2 linked regions of the Tunturibacter psychrotolerans genome follow. The protein of the gene in region 2 interacts with the protein of the main gene of each other region in a pairwise test. Links are inferred from orthologs where the notes say so. Each region holds a gene or a part of one and is shown on either strand. Other genes may lie near its edges. The genes, in order: lpdA and RBB77_RS00035.

Evidence for each region.
Region 1: the proteins of RBB77_RS00035 (region 2) and lpdA interact in binary tests that used the Escherichia coli proteins (3 or more experiments, as listed by UniProt). The link is inferred for Tunturibacter psychrotolerans from one-to-one orthologs.

Annotation. Positions count from the first base shown.
Region 1 is NZ_CP132942.1:672,745-682,865, forward strand. What follows is about bases 5,987-8,975. They hold lpdA (dihydrolipoyl dehydrogenase), read right to left. Parts: upstream 8,196-8,975; coding sequence 6,777-8,195; downstream 5,987-6,776. Other genes in these bases: lipB (lipoyl(octanoyl) transferase LipB), read right to left, coding at 5,987-6,715; hemB (porphobilinogen synthase), read right to left, coding at 8,301-8,975. In the rest of the region: RBB77_RS02670 (hypothetical protein), read left to right, coding at 1-1,546; RBB77_RS02675 (hypothetical protein), read left to right, coding at 1,567-1,782; RBB77_RS02680 (hypothetical protein), read left to right, coding at 1,802-2,062; purE (5-(carboxyamino)imidazole ribonucleotide mutase), read left to right, coding at 2,150-2,626; purK (5-(carboxyamino)imidazole ribonucleotide synthase), read left to right, coding at 2,623-3,810; RBB77_RS02695 (hypothetical protein), read left to right, coding at 3,803-4,102; RBB77_RS02700 (2-oxo acid dehydrogenase subunit E2), read right to left, coding at 4,176-5,798; more of lipB, read right to left, coding at 5,975-5,986; more of hemB, read right to left, coding at 8,976-9,290; RBB77_RS02720 (zinc ribbon domain-containing protein), read right to left, coding at 9,313-9,852; RBB77_RS02725 (endonuclease MutS2), read left to right, coding at 9,947-10,121. UniProt on the Escherichia coli protein: Lipoamide dehydrogenase is a component of the glycine cleavage system as well as of the alpha-ketoacid dehydrogenase complexes.
Region 2 is NZ_CP132942.1:743-11,232, reverse strand. The notes cover bases 4,075-7,432. They hold RBB77_RS00035 (ATP-dependent helicase), read right to left. Parts: upstream 7,071-7,432; coding sequence 4,275-7,070; downstream 4,075-4,274. Other genes in these bases: RBB77_RS00030 (hypothetical protein), read left to right, coding at 7,370-7,432; RBB77_RS00040 (hypothetical protein), read right to left, coding at 4,079-4,234. Outside these bases: RBB77_RS00055 (hypothetical protein), read left to right, coding at 1-959; add (adenosine deaminase), read right to left, coding at 1,309-2,349; RBB77_RS00045 (amino acid permease), read right to left, coding at 2,394-3,875; more of RBB77_RS00030, read left to right, coding at 7,433-7,714; RBB77_RS00025 (TIGR00730 family Rossman fold protein), read left to right, coding at 7,824-8,399; RBB77_RS00020 (DUF971 domain-containing protein), read right to left, coding at 8,521-8,976; RBB77_RS00015 (sulfite exporter TauE/SafE family protein), read right to left, coding at 9,020-9,799; RBB77_RS00010 (ATP-binding cassette domain-containing protein), read right to left, coding at 9,863-10,490. UniProt on the Escherichia coli protein: A helicase with DNA-dependent ATPase activity. Unwinds DNA duplexes with 3'-5' polarity. Translocates on single-stranded DNA with 3'-5' polarity. Initiates unwinding more efficiently from a nicked substrate than double-stranded DNA.

The sequences.
Region 1 (10,121 bases), 670 kb from region 2 along the record:
CAGCTTCAACGAGGAGGTGCTGGATACGCAGATCTGGCAGTTGAATGATTCGGGTTCGCATCTTGGCCTGAGTGCCGCGGGACTGACGATGACGGGAGGGAATGGCTTTGATGGGCAGACGACGCTGACAGCGATCGACCCGGTGGAGATGGGCGGCACGTTGGTGGTTGAAGCGGGGAGTCTGCAACTAGGTGGTGCGAGCGCTGGAGTGGTTTGCGGGCTGTACGAGGGAGCTACACAGAGCGCGAACTGCTTTGTCGGCTACAACGTGCGCCAGAGTGGCGGGAACACCGTGGTGGTGCCGTTTGTGAATGGTGCCGAGGTTGGGACCGTGTTTCCGATGCTGCAGGGACACATTTATACCTTGCGTATTCGGTTGCATTGCGTTGAAGTGCAACGGGTGTCGCAGACCTACTACGCAATGGTGGATGGCGTAGTGAATTCGTTTGGCGGCGGACTGGTGGCAGCGCCGATGTCTCTTGTGTTTGAACTGCAGGATCTGGGAGTGGCCTCAAATACCCCGGCTACGGTGCTCTATGACGGGCCCGTGGTGACCTCGCCGGTTAGCTGCAGCTTTGTTGCGGTGAACAGCGTGCAGCTGTTTGGGTCTATGGGTTACTGCAGGATCACGCAGACGGGGTCTGGCTGGGTGGTGAGTACGCTGCCGAGTGGTGTGAAGATGACACGGCTGATCGGAGTTGCGGGAGAAGGCGTTGATTGCAAGGTATCTGCAGCAGGAAAGGTTACATTCTTTGCCGGAAGGGTGCCTGTGGCGGGAGAACTTGTAACTGTGACGTATCGCGTACAGCAAAGGGCGGTGGCGCGGATGGAAGATGCAGCGAGCGTTGCCGAGGAAGCTGCGGGCGGTGTGCCTGGGACTGCGCAGTGGCTGGGAAAAGTGTTGAAGCCTGCTGCGCGGAGCTCGATGGATTGCGAGAGCGCTGCGATGGCGGTGCTCAGTTTTTCTGCCAGTCGAGCGGCCGCAGTTGCAGGAACTTATGTCGCGGTGAATCCGCAGGATGTTTGGCCGGGAGATGTACTGGCCGTCACGAGCGCAGGACAGACGATGAGCGTGGTGGTGCGGCGGGTGGAGATCGCCGATGGCATGGGATGCCCGGAGATGCTGACGTATCGCATGTCGTTTGCCAACGACTGGGCCGAGGGATTGGGCTTGACGCTGTCTGAGGCGATCGCTGTTGACGCGCTGCTTCCATCGACTGCGTTGAACTCGACGCTGCCGGTTGGCAGCGGTGTGCTTTCGAACCTGCAGCAGTTGCAGGTGGTGAGCGCCACCGGGACTGCGCTACAGGTGGATTCCGGGACGGCTCCGCCTGCTGGCGGTGGGTTTGAAGTGAGACGAAGAGACGGGGATTTTGGTCCGGGAGTAGATCAGGATCTGGTGTTGAGGAGTCCGGTGCGGAGCTTCTCCATTCCTCGAGAAGGACAGATCGAGCACTACTACGTGCGGATGTTTGATGGATCGAAACCACCGCTGTATTCGCGGTTTTCGAGTGCAGTGTTTACGGATTTGCCGGTAAGCGAGTAACAGAAGAAAGGAGGAAAGAGATGACAGAGTTCGAAGGGCAGGTATTAGCGGATTTGAGTGTGCTGAAGAGCCAAATGAAGCAGGTGCTAGGGATCGGGCAGCCGGGGCGATTAACTCAACTGGAGGATCGCGTGGAGCAGCATGAGCGAAGTGTGCAACGGATGAAGGGACTTCTGGGTGCTGGTGGCGCGGTGTTGGCCGTGTTCCATCTGGCGATTGATTATTTTCGGCGATAGGTGGGATTACGGAGAAAGCATGAACTTTTTGAAGCTGTTTTTACGATCGATTGCGTTGCTTCCGGGCGTCATTCAAGGAACGGAGGCTTTGTTCGGAGCGGAGACGGGTGAGCAAAAGAAGAAGGCGGCGGTGGAGATCGTCGGGGCGGCGATCAATATCACCGATGCTGTGACGATGAAGCATATCGCCGATTCGGACAAGTTCACTCAGGGGCTGGGTATGACGATTGACGGTGTGGTGATGTGCCTGAACGCGAGTCTGTGGGCGAACCGTTCGTAGTGTTGCTGCGGGCGCGGCGTGCATGGGAAACCGTATAATCGGGCCATGGACGCCGAGTCGCAGAGCAGTGTTTTAGTTGGAGTTGTGATGGGAAGCCGCAATGACTATGCGGTGATGCGAGGTGCCGTGGAGGTGCTGAAGGAGTTTGGCATCGCGCACGAGGTGCGGGTGGTGTCGGCTCATCGGACGCCGGATCTTCTTTTTGAGTATGCGGACTCTGCGGTGGAACGCGGGCTCAGGGTGATCATCGCGGGGGCTGGGGGTGCGGCACATCTGCCGGGGATGATCGCAGCGAAGACCGTGGTGCCTGTGTTGGGTGTTCCGATACCGGCGACAGCGTTGCAGGGGATGGATTCGCTGTTGAGCATTGTGCAGATGCCAAAGGGAATTCCTGTGGGAACGCTTGCGATTGGGGCTTCTGGCGCTGCGAACGCAGGACTGTTGGCTATCGCGATGCTGGCTACTACGGATGCTGGGTTGCAGAAGAGATTGGTGGCTTGGCGCGCTGCGCGACGGGATGAAGTTCTTGCGCAGGTGGTTGGGGAAGAAGGAGTTGGCGAGTGAGCTCTGATTCTTCGAGTGCGAAGCCGATTTTGCCGGGTGCGACGATTGGGATCTTTGGTGGAGGACAGCTGGGCCGGATGACGGCGATGGCCGCCCGCGGCATGGGGTATCGGATTCTGGTGCTCGATCCGGATCCGGCTTGCCCGGCTCGGTTTGTGGTGGACGGATGCATTGAGGCTGGGTGGGATGATTCGCGGGAAGCGGCGAATCTTGCTCGTGGTTGTGATGTGGTGACACTAGAGATCGAACAGATCTCTCCTGCGAGTATGGAGGCGGCTGCGAGCTATGCGCCGGTGCGGCCGGGCGGTGCCATGCTGGCGGTGATTCAGGATCGGATCGAGCAAAAAGACTGGCTGCGACGAAATGGATTTCCGGTGGGGGAGTATCGGGCGGTGCGGTCGCTCGATGAGTTGCGGGATGCTGTGGCAGCGCTTGGGGGCAGGTGTTTTTGCAAGAGCGCGACTGGCGGATACGACGGACGCGGTCAGGGTAAGGTAGGTTTCAATGCTGGAGCTTCTCTTGAGGATGAAATTAGGATGGCCTGGGAGGCGCTGGGCGAGCGGGCCGGCGTGGCAGAGAAGGCCGTCGACCTGGAGAAAGAGATCTCCGTATTGGTCGCTCGTGCTCCAAATGGAGAAGTGAAGGTTTATCCTGCAGCGCTGAACCATCACGAAGAACAGATTCTCGCATGGAGCGTGATTCCGGCTCCGCTGTCTTCGGAGATGGAAGTGCAGGCGCGGGAGATTGCTGAGGCGATTGCTGACACATTTCAGTTGGAGGGAGTGTTGGCAGTCGAGATGTTTTGTACGATCGACGGGAGACTGCTGGTCAATGAGCTCGCACCGCGGCCTCACAACAGCTACCATGCGAGCGTGCGGGCCTGCGTGACGGGTCAGTTCGAGCAACTGGTGCGAGCCGTTTGTGATCTGCCCTTAGGGGATGTGGATGTGGTGCAGCCAGCGGCGATTGCGAATCTCTTGGGCGATTTGTGGTTGAAGGATGGACAGGCTGTCGAGCCCAGGTTTGACGCGGCGCTTGCTGTGCCCGGTGTGAGACTGCATTTGTATGAGAAGCATAAGCCGCGCAAAGGACGGAAGATGGGACATCTGTCGGCTGTGGGTGCGACTGCGGATGAGGCTGTCGCATTAGTGCAGCGGGCGCTGGCGGCTCTCCAAGATGGCTAAAGAAATCATCGAGCCTTATCGATCGAGAGCCGTTGTATGGAGAGAGATGTTTCTCTTCCCGACGGACGTTGCGTTGGAATTTTTGAAGGACTGTGAACAGAAAGATATACGCATTCTAGGATGCGACGTTTTCGATATGCCCGTGGGAGACACGATTCGGTCACGTTTTGACGATGGCCTCGACGTATCAACCAAAGAGTATTGGGACTACAGCGTTGTGGAGCTATGCAGTCTTGTTCGTGACCACATCCTCTCCAAAAAAGACAAGCTTTTTGAATTCACATTGTCCTAATCATTGGTCGATGTTCCACAAAATACAAAGGCAGACTCCCTAGAGTCTGCCTTTTCTGAGACCTTTCAAATGCCTAGCCGATGTCTTCGGACCAGTTCTCGAGGTAGGCCTTGAAGTCGGACATGAACTTGCCGGCGTCTGCTCCGTCGACGATGCGGTGGTCGAAGCCGAGAGTGAAGCGCTGGATGGAACGAATCGCAATCGAGTCGTTGCCGTCCTTATCGGTGATGACTTCGGCTTCCTTGTTGAGGCCGCCGATGCCAAGGATCGCACTCTGTGGCTGATTGATAATGGGGGTTCCGAACTGCTCGCCGAAGATGCCGGAGTTGGTCAATGTGAAGGTTCCACCGGAGATTTCATCTGGTGCCAGCTTCTTGTTGCGGGCTCGGTCTGCGACGTCGACGATGCCACGCGCGATGCCCAGGAAGTTTTTCTCTTCGGTCTGCTTGAGGACAGGAACAATGAGGCCCCAATCGAGCGCTACGGCGATTCCGATGTTGATGTTCTTGTTGTAGCGGATCGCTTCGCCTTCGATTGAACCATTGACGACGGGATGCTTGCGCAATGCAACGATCGCTGCGCGAGTGATGAAGGGCATGTACGTGAGCTTGACGCCGTTGCGCTGCTCGTACTTTGACTTCTCCTTCTCGCGGAGTTTCACGATGCGAGTCATGTCGACCTTAAAGACGGTATGGACATGGGGGCTGGTGCGCTTGGATTCGACCATACGCTGCGCGATGATGGAGCGCATCTTGGTCATCGGAACGAGCTCGCCTGGTTGGGGCTGAGGGGCGGCGGGCTTTGCAGCAGCTGGGGCAGGTGCGGAGGCCGGCGCAGCTACAGATGCCGCGGCGACAGGCTTTGGACCCTGTTCGAGATGGCTCACGATGTCGGTCTTGGTGATGCGGCCAGATGCTCCGGTACCAGGGACCTGAGAGAGATCGACGTTGTTGTCTTTTGCGATCTTACGAACAAGCGGAGACGAGCGGACGCGTTCGCCAGCTGCAGTCGAAGCGGAAGATGCGGCGGTGACAGGAGCAGGCGCTGTTGCGGTCGGTGCAGGGGTCGATGAAGCTGGAGCGGCTGTCTTTCCGGCCGCGCCGCCGATAACCGCGACGACCGTATTGATCGTAACGGTGGCACCTTCCGGAACTTTAATCTCCGAGAGGGTACCGGCGACTGGGGAGGGGATCTCCGCGTCGACTTTGTCGGTTGAGATTTCGAAGATGGGCTCATCGCGCTGGACGGTGTCGCCAACCTTCTTGAGCCACTTCGTAATTGTGCCTTCGGTGATGGACTCGCCCATTTGGGGCATCAGGACTTCGGTGCCCGGACCTGCCGCCGGGGGCGCATTTCCCTGGACTGCGGGCGCGGCATCGGCGGTGGTGACAGTGTTGGCTGCTGGGGCGGCGGCGGTCTCAGCTTTTGCAGGCGAAGCCGCAGATGCCGACGACGAGCCTGCTTCGTCGATGCTGCAGACGACTGTGTTGATCTGGACCGTGGTGCCTTCGGAGATTTTGATCTCCTTGAGAGTACCGGCGGCGGGTGAAGGAATCTCCGCGTCGACCTTGTCGGTCGAGATTTCGAAAAGGGGCTCATCGCGCTGAATGGCGTCGCCCGGCTTCTTGAGCCATTTTGTGATGGTGCCTTCGGTGATGGATTCGCCCATCTGGGGCATAACTACGTCAGTCGGCATGAATTTCTCTTCTCCCCTGTTTTCAGGTGCGGTGTAGAGGTGCGTACGGTTCGAACCGTATTACATCGGCCCGGTCCGCGATCGGGCATACGCAAGTGGGATTATACGGCGGCAGAGCGATGGCTGGCCGCTTGGTGCGGTTAGCGAACAACGATAGCAGCGCCATTTTTGTCATTTCACACATGGGTGGTGAGTAGCTGGTCGACTGATTCGCACCATAGCATCTGCCGCTCGAAGACTCGGCCAAAGTTACGAGCGGTGGAATTAGAAGCAGACTCCATAGTTGGTTCGCGGTCTGAATCGGCTTCAAGTTCAAGGCTCGTTACTGGTCGATCGGCGATACCGCAGGGGATAATCCAGTCGAAATCTCTCAGGTCTGTAGTTACGTTGAGCGCGAAGCCGTGAGAGGTCACGCCCTGAGACACGTGGACACCTATCGCTGCGATCTTTTTCTCGGGGATGCTGCCACCGGCCATTGTCCAGACGCCTGTAAGCTTGCAGATTCGCTGAGTCATTACTCCGAAGTCGCCGCACGTGCGGATTAAGGCCTCTTCGAGCAGACGAACGTAGTCAACCGGGCCAAGATGGGGCCCCTTTTTGCTAGGCAAGTCGCCACGGAGGTCTATGATCGGATATCCGACCAGTTGCCCAGGGCCGTGATACGTGACATCGCCGCCACGATTAACCTCGTGGAGATCGACTCCGCGCATCGTGAGGATTTCGTCGCTAGCAAGGACGTTGGAGCGGTGTGCGTTGCGACCCAGGGTCAGGACGGGTGGATGCTCCACCATCAAAAGCGTGTCACCGATCAGATTCTGCTTTCGCGCGTCGATGACGTGTTGCTGGATGACCATTGCTTCGCGGTAGGGCGTGCGGCCGAGATTAAGAAGATTGATATGCATGCTGCTTCGCCGTATTGCCAAGTCTAAGAAAACAGCCGAGCCAGAGGCCCGGCTGCAATCCCCGAGAATTCAAAGGCTAAACGTTGACCGCCATCCCTTCGACGCTCGAGAAGCCGTCAAGGAGGGCCTCGGCGACCGTCGGATGTGCGTGGATAGTGAACATCATCTCTTCGATGGTCGCCTCGAGCTGAATTGCAGTAACGGCTTCGGCGATGATCTCGGTTGCGGTAGTGCCAATGATGTGAACGCCGAGAATCTCCCCATGCTTTGCGTCGGAGACGACTTTGACGAAGCCATCGTGAGCATCGAGGATCGTCGCCTTCGAGTTGCCGACGAACGGGAACTTTCCGATTTTCACTTGGTAACCCTTCTCTTTCGCCTGCGCCTCGGTGAGGCCAACGCTGGCAATTTGAGGGTCGCAATAGGTGCAACCAGGAATATGAGCGCGATTCACGGCCTTGGCGTACTTACCGGCGATTCGCGCCGCAACCACAAGACCTGCCATGCTGCCGACGTGCGCTAACTGAGGAAGGCCCGCAACGATATCGCCGATCGCGTAGATGCCTGGCTCGGTCGTCTCCATCCATTCATTGGTAACGATAAAACCGCGATCCGGAGTGATCTTCACCTTGTCGAGGCCGACATCGTAGGTTCGCGGCGCGCGCCCGACGGCTACGAGTACTTTCTCAGCTTGTTTGGTCTCACTCGTTCCGTCAGCCTTCGTAAAGTGAACCAACACACCGTCCTTATTCTTTTCAAACTTGTCGACCTTTGCTGATAGGTGCACGTCAATTTCACGTTTCTTGAAAAGGCGCAGCAGCTCCTTACTGATGTCCTCGTCCTCAGCGGGAACCATGCGCGGCAGAGCTTCAAGGATCGTTACTTCCGCTCCGAAGCTCTTGAAGATCGACGCGAACTCAACTCCGACTGCGCCGGATCCCACGACAACCAGCGATTTCGGCGCTTCGTCGATCTTGAGAATTTCGTAGTTCGTCAAAATCGTAGTGTCTGCCTTGTATCCAGGCAACATACGGGCATCGGAGCCCGTTGCCAGAACAACTTTTTTGGCTTTGATGGTCTCGGCCTTGCCGTCGGCGGTCTTCACTTCGATGGTGTGGACGCCGTCCTTCGCTGGACCGGTCAGGCGACCGTAACCCTTGATGGCGTTGATCTTATTCTTCTTCATCAGAAAGTCGAGACCCTTGGTGTGCCGCGTGATCACGTCGTCCTTGCGCGCCAAGACGCCCTTCCAGTTCAGCTTCGGCGGTGTTACATCGATGCCGTAGCGGTCGGCGTGCTTCAGGTGATCCCACAGTTCGGCAGAAAACAGCATCGATTTGGTGGGAATGCAGCCCCAGAGCAGGCAGGTTCCGCCTAAACGGTCGTTCGCATCGATCAGCGCCGCCTTGAGGCCATATTGTGAGGCGCGGATTGCGCAGGTATATCCGGCGGGTCCGCCGCCGAGCACCACTAAGTCATAAATCGTATCTGCCAAGGGAACACTCCGTAGTATGGAACCAACACACACCATCTTATTCGATTCGCCCAGAGCTTTTTGGATTCCGCGTGGCGAGCATCGGGAAACTCGTCAAACAATCAGCTAACTTAGCACCTTCGCTGCTTCCTTCGCGAAGTACGTCACGATGAAATCGGCTCCCGCTCGCCGGATCGACAAGAGCGATTCCATCATCGTCCGCTCAGGCTCCAGCCATCCACGTTGAAAAGCGGCGTGCAGCATCGAGTACTCTCCTGACACCTGGTACGCCCCCATCGGGAGGTCGTATCGCTCGCGCGCCGCCCGAATCACATCAAGATATGGCATCGCGGGCTTCATCAACAACATATCCGCGCCCTCTGCCATGTCCTGATCGATCTCCCGCATTGCCTCACGCAGGTTCGCACCGTCCATCTGGTAGCTGCGACGATCTCCGAACTGCGGGGCCGAGTCTGCCGCCTCGCGGAATGGTCCGTAGAATGCCGATGCAAACTTTGATGCGTAGCTCATCACCGGAATCTGTTCGTGGCCGCCTGCGTCGAGAGCACCTCGAATCGCTTCCACGCGCCCGTCCATCATGTCCGAAGGCGCCACAATGTCCGCACCCGCTTGAGCTAACGATGCAGCTGTCTTCGCAATCAGCACGACGCTCGAATCATTCTGAATCTCATAGTGATCGCCATCCCGCGCAACGACGCCGCAGTGTCCATGCGAGGTGTACTCGCACAAACAAACGTCAGCGATTGCCACTAGAGAATCGAGCGTTTTATTTTGCTTGATTGTTCGCAGCGCCTGCTGCACGATCCCGTCTTCGGCCCACGCCCCGGTCGCGTTATCGTCTTTCTGCGCTGGCAAGCCAAACAGTAGCAACCCTCCCAACCCGAGCGCCGCACAGGCCTCTGCCTCTTTAATCGCTTCGTCAATCGATAGATTGAAGACACCGGGCATCGAGCCGATCTCTTTGCGTATCCCTTCGCCGGGACAGATAAATAGCGGGTAAATCAGCGCACCGGGGTGGAGGTGGGTCTCGCGAACCAGAGATCGCATCGCCTCGGTTCGGCGCAGACGGCGCAGACGCGTTGCAGGAAAGTTCATGCTTCCAGTTTACGTCCAGCCCTCAGGTTCGGTCTGCGATCGCGTCGTACTCCAAGCCCGAAGCTCCCGGAGCCAGCACCCAAAGCGTATAGATTCCCAACGCAGTGCCAAAGAACGGCTTCAGCAGACTGAGGATTCCGACTACTATCGCGAGCGTCCGGCCCCATGGTCGACGCGTCAAAAGGCTATAGCCAACCAACAGCGCGAGGCCTGCCATCACCACCGTGTAAACAGCAATGACGGGCAGCAACGAGGCCATCCACGGCTGTCCAAAAATACCATGGGAGTGGTTGAACGGCCAGTCGTAGCCTCCAAATCCGCGCCCAGCGAAGGCATGCAGGAAAAACATGCCCATCAGGCCACTTATAAACCTGTACGCCCCAAAAGCACACCACAGCACCCCGAGCGTCTGCAGATGCCGCTGGACTCGCGGCACAAGAACGGGTACCGGCGGCTGCGGATATGCGGCATAAGTCGGTTGAGCAGCAATAACCTGCGCCCCGCACTTCGAACAAAAATAAACGCCATCTACTACTGAGGCTCCACAAGCCTGACATACCATCTCACACCTCCAACATCGCAAGGCGCCGGCCCTGCTCTCTTGTTGCTACGCAGGCGTTCTGCTGGCGGTTCCCCGCAAGGGTACGATAAAAGGAGTGACCTCTGCAGAACTATTACCGATCATCCCGTCCCCGCTCCGCGAAGCGAGCGCCGCAGCCTTGGAGTGGCCGCGTCTTCGCGAGTACATCGCGAACCGCACGTTCTCCGCTCTGGGCCGCGCCTGGGTTCTCGCCCTCGAACCCTGCGCCGACCTTGCCTGGATCGACCTGC
Region 2 (10,490 bases):
TGGTGCGCGCATCGGCAGCGGGCAATGTGGTGGATTGTTACGGGAAACTGGCCGCCGTTGGAGATTGGGGCAGCGGGACAGTGACGCTGTTCGACATCTCGGACCCGGAGACTCCCGTGAAGCGCGGATCGGTTAGTACCAGCCTTGCCAGCGTGACCGCAATCTCGATTGACGACGTGCATGTGCTCGCCGCTGGCCGGACCGGAGGCGAGGCGCAGCTCGTACTCATCAGCATCGCCAATCCACAGCAGCCTCAAATCGTTTCGGTCTTCGGCCACACCGGCGTGACGGGCACCGACAGCATTTCGGGAGTCGTGATCCGGGGAAACAACGCTCTTGCCTGCGCGACCTTCGGCTGTCTCGTGATGGACTACGCCGATGCCTCGCACCCGAGCGGTGTCGGATACCCAAGCTCAAGCAGCACAATCGGTCTCGACGGCCAGGTCGTTGGGGATTTCGACGGACTGAATGCGCTGATCACCGCCCCGCCAACGGGCTGGAACGGCACGCAGCCTGTTTATGCTTATTTATTCAGCATCGCCAAAGGAGTTCCGACCCCGCCAGTGCAGCAGAAAGAGGGTGGAAACCTATTGTCCTCCGTTGCCGTCGCGGAGATACCTCAAGGCGGACACTACTTGGCGACTGCCGATCTGTCCTCAGTGACGATCCGGGCCTTTCCCGAGGGCCCAAAGGCATCGGTAAGCTTTTTCGTGCCTGAGGAGGGTGTTTCGAACACGACCGTGGCGCTCAAATTTTTGAACAACCCGGCGGTCGCACCGTTCTTGGCGGTTGCCAACGTGACCGCCGAGCAGGGTTATCTTGTCACCGCGAGTTTCCTCGTTCTTCAGACCGGCGAGCTGACCTCCACCCTGACGATCGCGACCCCTAACCCGGTAGCGAAGGTTGCGCTCGCACCCACCCTGAACCCAACGCTCGGCATCACCGGCTGGATAGCGTAAATGCAGAAGTTGTCTTCATCCTTTGCGCCGCAAATCGCAAAGCGTCCCTGAACTTCGGCCAAAAATCTTGTCAAGCCCCTTAGTCCACAAAACCCGCGCCAATCCAGCAGATTCGCGTGGCGTATCAGTTATGCTCCAACCGCTATAATAGTAAGTACAGTGACAAAGAGCCTCGGCCTAAGCCGAGGTTTTTTTACTTTGAAAGGAACAACGACCCGTAACCCCTTTGCTTGGACGAATTTGGCCGTAACCCCTTTGGAATGACGTTTTTGCACGGCACTGTGCCAGTTAAGTCATTTCATATGAATAATTTAGTCAATTCATATAGGGGGGGCGGGTACTCCTTGGATCAGTGCCCGTATTGCTCTACACGCCGCAACAGATCCAGCTTGCGCTCAGGCGGCAGAAAGCTAGCCTCCACGGCGTTCGCCGCCAGCTCCCGCATCTGCTCCAGTGAAAACTCGAATCGACTCTGCACCAACACGTACTCCTCGAGCAGGTTGCTCCCGAACATCGGAGGATCGTCCGAGTTGATCGTCACCATCAGCCCTGACTCGAAGTAATCCTTCACGGGATGTTCGTCGAAGCTCTTGCAACAGCCAGTCCGAATGTTGCTGGTCACGTTCAGCTCCAGCGGAATCTGTCTCTCCGCCAGCACCTCCAGCAACTCCGCGTCATGCTGAGCAGAAAGAGCATGCCCAACCCGCTCCGCTCCGATGTTGATCGCCGCCCAGATACTCTCCGGCCCGATCGTCTCGCCTGCGTGAGCCGTCAGCCGCAACCCGGCCGCCTTGGCCTCCGCATACGACTCCTTGAAGATATCCGCACTCCCCCGCGCCTCATCCCCACCAATACCGATCCCAACAATGCTCGGATACAGCTTCCGCAACTCGGCGGCCTTCCGAAACACCTTCACGGCTTCCTCCGCCCCGAAGTGCCGCACCGCATCGATAAGCCAGTAGACGGTCGTCCCAAAATCCTTCTCGCCCCGCACCCGGCCGCGCTCCATCGCCTCAGCGTACGGTTCCACCTCCTGGTTCTTCCAGTAGTAGATAATCCCGAACGAGATATACACCTCGGCATGCACCACGCCCTGCGCCGCCAGATCCCGAATCATGTTGTAAGTAATCAGCTCATAGTCGTCCGGCCCCTTCAAACGAGCCGAAACAGCCTTGAACGAGTCCATGAAACCAAGAAAATTCTCATAAATATAGAGCTTCTTGGCTTCTTCAACCGTCAACGGCTCCGCATCATGCCGCTTGCTCAACTCGAGCAAAGTATCCAGCTGAATGGTTCCCTCGAGATGCAAATGCAGCTCGACCTTCGGCAGCTTTCGCAGCCACTCAACGACGTCAATCTCAGCGTCTTGTTTCGTCTGTTTGCGCGCCATCTGTCTATCCTAGACTTGTTACAAACCTCGTTGCGCAGACCCACCTAAACTTTGGGTATGTAAAACTCACTACGCTTTCGGCTGTAGAAGAAGTAGATCAGCAACCCAATTCCAAGCCACACGAAGAACCGCATCCACGTGATGATCGGCAATCCCATCATCAGCAGCACACAGAACGCCACCGAAAGCACCGGAATCACAGGCCCAAACGGAACCCGAAAGCGCCGTTTTCTCTCCGGTTCACGATACCGCAGAATGATCACCCCAATCGAGACCAGAGCAAACGCGAACAACGTCCCGATGTTCGACAGATCCGTCAGCGTCCCGATGTCGAGCAACCCTGCAGGAACTCCGACCACGATTCCAGCCACCCAAGTCGCAACCGCTGGAGTCCGGAACCGCGAATGCACCTTCCCGAAGACCGCAGGCAGCAGCCGGTCACGCGACATGGCGAACCATACTCTCGACTGCCCCAGCTGAAACACCAGGATCGACGAGATCATCCCCATCATCGCGCCGAGCAGCACAGCCAGCCTCACCCAATGCAGACTATGTCCTCCCGGCTCGAGCGACAGCTTCTTCAGCGCATTCACCACCGGAGCAGCATCATCCACCATGCTCTGCCAAGGCACCAGCCCGGTCAGAATCGTCGCCACACCTATATACAGGATCGTGCAGATGACCAGCGTCGCGATGATCCCGATCGGGACATCCTTCTGGGGACACCTGCACTCCTCCGCCGCGGTCGATACCGAATCGAACCCGATGTAGGTGAAGAAGATGATCGAACCACCTGTCAGAACGCCCGACCAGCCGTTCGGCGAGTAAGGATGATAGAGCGTCGGCTTGATGAAGTGCGCGCCAGCGAAGATGAACAGCAAAATCGCGGCGAGTTTCAGCAGCACCATGATGTTATTGGTCCTGGCGGACTCGCGAATTCCGCGCACCAATACCACAGTAAGAAGCATGACAACCAGAAACGCTGGCCAGTCGAAGCCGAAGTGCCAACCAGGCGGATACAAATCGTGTCCCTGTAGGTCCTGCAGACCACCTGGCAGAAAGGCAGGCGATATCCAGCGCAGCGCCGGATGGAATCCAAACCAGTCCAGCAGATCCACCATATGCGCGGCAAATCCGACGGACACCGCCATGTTACTGCCCGCATATTCCAGGATCAGATCCCACCCGATGATCCAGGCAACAAGCTCTCCCAAGGTCGCATAGGTATACGTGTAAGCTGATCCCGCGATCGGGATCATCGACGCCAACTCCGCGTAGCAGAGTCCAGTTAGACCGCAGACGATCGCAACCAGCACCAGCGAGATCGCGAGCGCAGGTCCCGCGCCAGGGCGTCCCGCCAGCGCTGAGTGGTGAATCAGATAGTCCAACACCGGGGCTCGTAGAATCGACGTGGTGTCGAACTTCTCACCCGCAATCGCGGTCCCTACTACTGTAAAAATGCCTGACCCAATCACCGCACCGATACCCAGTGCAGTTAATGAGACCGGACCAAGCGTCTTCTTCAACGCGTGCTCCGGCCTCTCCGATTCAGAGATCAGTTTGTCGATCGACTTGGTTGCGAAGATTTGCCTGGCCAGCGCGCTCGCTCCTGCTTACGAATGAGTTGGTGCGGGGCGTTTCCGACTACACAATGCGATTTCAGAAGTATTGATCTTCCGGGCGGAGCCGACGCGGGAACAGCAGCCCAGCGACTCCGACAAGAAATCAGCTACCGCTTGCTCTGACCACGAGCTGCCTTCTTGACCTTCTGCTTGTTCTCGCCCCGGGCGCCGGTGCGCGGACCTTTCGCCGGTGCGGCTTTGCGTGCTGCGCGCTTTACCTTCTTGCGCTCCTGTGTGTCGGTGATGCTCTTCGTATTTGCCATGTATCTTCGCCAATCTTTCTTAAAATGCGATTTTCAAACTCTAGAGGCGCTCCAGCTGGGCAAACTTCTCCACAAGCTTCTTTACGCCGTGCTGTTGAAATTGTACTGTAATCTTCGCGTCATCCCCATCGCCTTCGCGACGAAACACAGTTCCTTCACCATATTTGGGATGCCTGACTCGCGAACCCTGCCTCAATCCAGTCTTCCCGGTCTGCTCTTGGACCTCCAACTTCGGACGCGAGACCTTCTGTCCCCGTGCAGCGAAGAAGCTGGCAATGTTGTCCATCGACTGTCCTGGTGCCGCGGTCTTGGAACCATATCCAGCGCGATTGTTCACTCCAGGAAGCCCAGACGGCCGCGTCTGGACTCGGTCACCGCTTTGGTCCTCATCTTCATAACTGTAATGCCGCGCGTTCTCTTCGCCGCTAGGACGGCCGAACCTGTTCGCCTTGGGATAGGGAGTCGCGTATGCCCCGCCGTAAGCTGAACCATAATCGGATCCCGAAAACTGTGGCCGTGCAGGTGGACTTCCTAAATCCTCCACAAGTCGGCTTGGGACCTCTTCCAAAAACCGCGAAGCAATGCTCGATTCCGGCATATCGCTTCCGTATCGTCGTCGATATCTTGCGCGTGTCATGATCAGCGTATCCATCGCCCTTGTCATTCCGACATAGCAGAGGCGGCGTTCTTCTTCGAGTCCAGTAGGATCACTCAGCGTTCGAGAGTGTGGAAATAGCCCCTCTTCCATACCAGATAAAAAAACGAGTGGAAACTCTAGACCCTTAGCTGCGTGTAAAGTCATGAGCGTTACCTTGGCCTCTTCGCTGTAACTGTCTGCATCGCTGACCAGCGCTGCGTGGTCCAAAAACTCATGCAGTGTTTCGCCGCGCTCCTGTGCATCCTGCGCCGCGTTTGCAAGTTCCTTCAAGTTCTCGATTCGCGAGAAGGACTCGGGGGTAGCCTCTTCTTCGAGCGCTCGAATGTATCCACTTCGATCGTTCAGGAATTTGATGAGTTCCGGCAGCGTGGCTGCATCCCCCGGTCTGCGAAACGCTGGCTTCTCGTCTTCCATTTTGATCTCCGCAGCCCTCTCATTCGTTATATCTGCGGATCTTTTGAGGACCACTGGAGCAAACGGATTGAAATTAGCTGAATCGATTCCATGGGCAGCATCCGAGTCGGAAGAGTTTTCCGCTGCGATCGTCGAGATCTCTTCGCTCGGGCCAAAGTCGAACCCAAAGTTGAAGCTTGTATCGAAAGAAGCATTTGAAGTCGCGTCCTCGGGTTCTGGTTCTGAGTTAGCCTCCCCAAAACCAAAAGAAACATCTGCTTCGGCATCTCCCTCTGTTTCGGAGAGCAGGGAGGTGCTGTCGTACGGAGCGAGATCGCCAGCAAGCTTCTCTGCAAACCCGGTTCCCAACATTGCCCTTGCATCCTCAATCAGCCGTCTGAAACTACCCAACGCCTGCAATGCTCGCGGAGGTAATAGCTTGTCTTCCAAGGCGCGCCCCATCGCATTCCAAGTGCTCATACTGCTCGACAGGGCCATTCGCTCCAACGTCTCCATCGTCGTTTTGCCGATTCCGCGCGGCGGAGAGTTCACCACTCTTCCCAGTGCCACTGAGTCGTGCACATTCTGCACCAGTTTCAGGTAGCTCAGAATGTCTTTCACCTCAGCGCGATCATAAAAACTGAATCCGCCCACCATGTGGTACTGAATTTGATAGCGACGCAACGCCTCTTCAACGAGGCGCGACTGAGAGTTCGTTCGGTACAGCACTGCACATCTCGGCAGATCCGCCTGTCCACCAGCTTCCCTTAGATAGCGCTGGATTCGATCAGCAATAAACAGCGCTTCATTTTCGCCATCAGGAGCTTCGTAGTAGCCGATCAGGCTGCCTCCCTCTCGGGTGGTGAACAGATTTTTACCTTTGCGCTGCGTATTCTGCGCTACGACTGCGCCCGCGCCTTCCAGGATGATCTGTGTTGAACGATAGTTCTGCTCGAGCCGGATTGTCTTTGTGTCGGGAAAGTCCTTCTCAAACTCCAGTATGTTTTTGATGTCTGCGCCGCGCCAGCTGTAGATCGACTGATCCTCGTCGCCTACAACGCAGACGTTTGCGTCAGGACCGGCCAACAGCTTCATCAGCTCATATTGAGGCCGGTTCGTATCTTGATACTCGTCGATCAAAAGATATTTGTAGCGTCGGTTGTATCTTTCTCTGGTCTCTCCGGATGACTTCAGCAGGCGAACAGTCTCCAGAAGTAGATCGTCGAAGTCCAAGGCATTCGCTTTAAAAAGCTCCTTCCTATAGATCTCGAAGATATGGGCGATCTTCTCTTCCATAGGGTTGGTGCTCGCAAGAAAATACTCTTGCGGGTCAATCATGTGGTTCTTCGCCCAAGAGATTCGTCCAAGCGCCACTCTCGGCTTCAGAGATTTGTCATCAATTGCGAGACGCTTTAGCGCCTGTTTCACCACGGCCTGCTGATCCGTCTCATCGTAGATCGCGAAGGTTTTGGTCAGACCAACGCCTCCCGTACGGAGCGCTTCTATGTCTCGTCGCAACACTCGAACACAGAAGCTGTGAAACGTGGCTAGCACCGGTTTCGTAAGACTACTGTGGCCCAGAATCTTATCCACCCGTTCTGCCATCTCTTTGGCAGCCTTATTCGTGAAGGTCACAGCCAGAATCGCATCAGCCGGCACGCCACGTTCCTGAATGAGGTAAGCGATGCGATGCGTAATAACACGCGTCTTACCAGATCCCGCTCCTGCCAGCAAAAGCACAGGTCCATCCACTGACCGGATTCCCTCTTGCTGCTGAGGATTCATATTTTCTAAAAGTCGACTCAACTGCACACACTCCAATATCTATTTTAAGCTCTTCCGGATCAGTCTCTCTGTGCGCGCAAGAAAGCGATCCAACCCCCGCGCTTTTATTGTTCACTTACGAACAGCATGTCCAATCATGGACAGGAAGCGAACTGATATAAGACTGAAACGTTAATTCGAAGGTCAAATCGATTTTTTGGGGAACTAGATTCGTCCAGCTTGCGTAACTCAATTCACGACGGGCTCCCTGATCCATGGCAGAGAACTTCAGTCGAATCCTTGAAGTAACGGAGCGTAGTATGAAACGTCACAACCTTTTGACCGTCGCAGTCGTCGCTACCTCTCTCCTCGCAGTACCGGCTATATACGCTGCTCCTGCAAGCATCTCATCTCCTGTTCATGCGATGTTTGGGAAGACGAAGACCAGTACTGTTAAACTTAACCTTCGCAATGACACCGCTACTTCTTTGCAGATCCTAGTCGGTGATAAGCCTATGACGCTGGAGCCCGGCAAACTGGTAAACCTCGAGGTCCCAGTTGGAACACGCATTGTCGCCAATAGTGCAACGCCAAACCACGCGGTAGGATCCCTCATTGAAGAAGTGATTAAGGATCACAGCGGCGCCACGATCGCAATCCGCTAAGATGGCCTACGATATTGACCCCGAGGGCCGGCCGCGCTCACATCAAGCTCCGGTCGGCCAACGGCTCCAATGGGGATTCAGATTGCCACACGCTTGATATCCTCATTGTATGATTCGCAACGTCGCAGTCTTCTGTGCGTCCTCCAATGGGCTTCATTCTGACTATCGAACCGCCGCCGAGAATCTGGGTCACGCTCTCGCCATCCGCAATATCGGCGTGATTTATGGAGGCGCCAATGTTGGTCTAATGCAGGCCGTCGCCCAGGCGGCCTTAATAGCTGACGGCAGAGTGATAGGCGTCATTCCTGAGGTTCTGGTAGATCTCGAAGTGGCACATCACGGCATCACCGAACTTCACGTCACGAGCACCATGCACACGCGCAAGGCACTTATCGGAGAAAAAGCCGACGCGTTCATCGCATTGCCGGGAGGCTTCGGCACATTCGAGGAACTCTTCGAAGTCCTCGCTTGGCACACCCTCAAGCTACACGCGAAGCCCATTCTCTTGCTGAATACGCATGGTTTCTACGACAAGCTTCTCGCTTTCCTTGACCACTGCGTAGAAGAAGGAATGCTCAAGCCGAAGAACCGCGAGCTCCTTCTCGTCGCAGATACAGTTGATGAGGCGCTTGCAATGTTGAACTTGGACGACCGACGAGCTTCTGCGGCAGGATCGCACAATTGATAGAGTATGACGCCAGCCAAACCTCGTAATGCAATCCGATTTGGTTGTATGGGGCGCACTGTTACTTAGGTCTGCAACTGCTCTATCTGCGTTGGACATCTCATGCACCGTCTGCCAATTCTTACTTCGTCACGCAGATGTCGCAACGACACACCCGCCGGAGATACTCCCAGGAGTAGATTCCACTTTCGTGTCCATCGTTCCACTTGAACCGTAGCGCGTACTTGCCTACCGGCGTCACCTCCAACGGTTTCACTGGGGCCTGATACATCTTCAGCAAAGTCTGGTCTTGTGCCCTCGCTTCTCCCGGTAGCCTGCCCGCTTTCTCTCGATCCTCGTGGCATGTAGCGCAAGGACACGCATTTCGCAACCACACGAAGTTCCACACGCTTTTGTGCCCGTCATGCCACTCGATCTCGACGCCAGTTCCCTCGGTCTTCTTTACCCGTACCTTCTTCGGAGTTACAGAGCTTGTCGGCATCTCTTCGTGCTCCGCGTCTTCGCGGCGCGCCTGCTCCGCGGTGACAATACGAATTCCCTCATGACTCATAGCGCGTTCTCCCTCTGCGGTTCCCATATCGTCACTACATCTCCAGACACCTTCACCCTTATAACGTTCATCAGCCATTTCTCCAGAAGAAATAAGCAGCCATCACGCATCCGGTAATCACAACGATGGTGCGTAGCACGTTTGAATTCATCCGCCGGGCATATTGTGCTCCAACATATCCGCCAACGCCGGCGAATATCATTGAGATTAGGCAGTAATGCCAGATTACTGCGCCGCTGAATAAAAACGTGACTACGGCGCAGAAGTTAGACAAACAGGCGGCGAGCACTTTGAGCGAGTTCAGTGCGTTCATCTCCTCTACTCCAAATAAAGCCAGCGCGCTCATAATCAAAAATCCAGCTCCAGCACCAAAGTAGCCGATATAAAAGCACACTGGCAGTAGAACAAAAAACAACGGGGCCAGAGCAGGGACTCTCTTGATATGAGGCTCACTTGATCGTTTCCGTAGCCATTGCGACACCGGACCGCTGATTCCAAACAACAGGGAAGCGACCAGCAGAAGCCAAGGCACCATATGCAGAAACGTTATTTGCCTAGTATGGAGCAGTACGACAGCGCCGCTTACCCCGCCGAGAACCGAAGCCGCACATACAACCGGCAAAAGATCCCGCCTTAGATCTTCGCGTAATGCAGCGACCGACGTTAGTTGTCCGGGCCATAGCGCGACGGTATTTGTCGCATTTGCCTGAATAGGGGCCACTCCGATTGACAGCATCGCCGGAAAGGACACAAAGGATCCGCCTCCCGCCATCGCGTTCATCACACCAGCGATAAAAGACGCCGTGACGAGCCAAACGTAATGCCAATGTGAACCAAGACTCGAGATCATCCATCTTCAATTGTATCGAGTCCAGGTCGACCGTCTGACTTGTACTCTCACATCTCTTAGGTTTCACACTGCTGTTGGCATTTCCGGAGTCGCCGCAATCAGCCGACGCGTATATTCGTGTCGCGGCGTATCGCAAACCTGTTCGCACTCCCCCAACTCCACCAGGCGCCCGCGCTGCATTACCGCCACCCTGTCGCACAAATATCGCACGAGGGGCATGGAATGCGAGATGAATAAATAGGTCAGTCCATATTCTCTTTGTAAGTCCCGTAGCAAATTCACAACTTGAGCGCCCACGCTTACATCCAGCGCACTCACAGGCTCATCCAACACCACAAACTCGGGTCTGAGCGCCAACGCACGCGCAATATTAATTCTTTGTCGTTGCCCTCCGCTGAATTCATGGGGAAACCGTTCAAGCGCCGACTCGTCCAAACCTACTGTCCGCAACATCTCTTTCAAGCGCGAAGCCAGGCCCTTAAATGGTCTCTCCCCATGAATCTCAAACGGCTCGGTGAGAATCTGCTTCACCCGCATCCGTGGATTCAACGCCGCGTAGGGATCCTGAAATACAATCTGCATGCGCCGCCGCATTCCTCGCGTCTCGCGTGAAGTCGCGGACAGTAAATTCTGCTCTCTGTAGAGCACCTCACCAGCAGTAGGTTCTCCCAGCCGCAACAAAAGGCGTGCG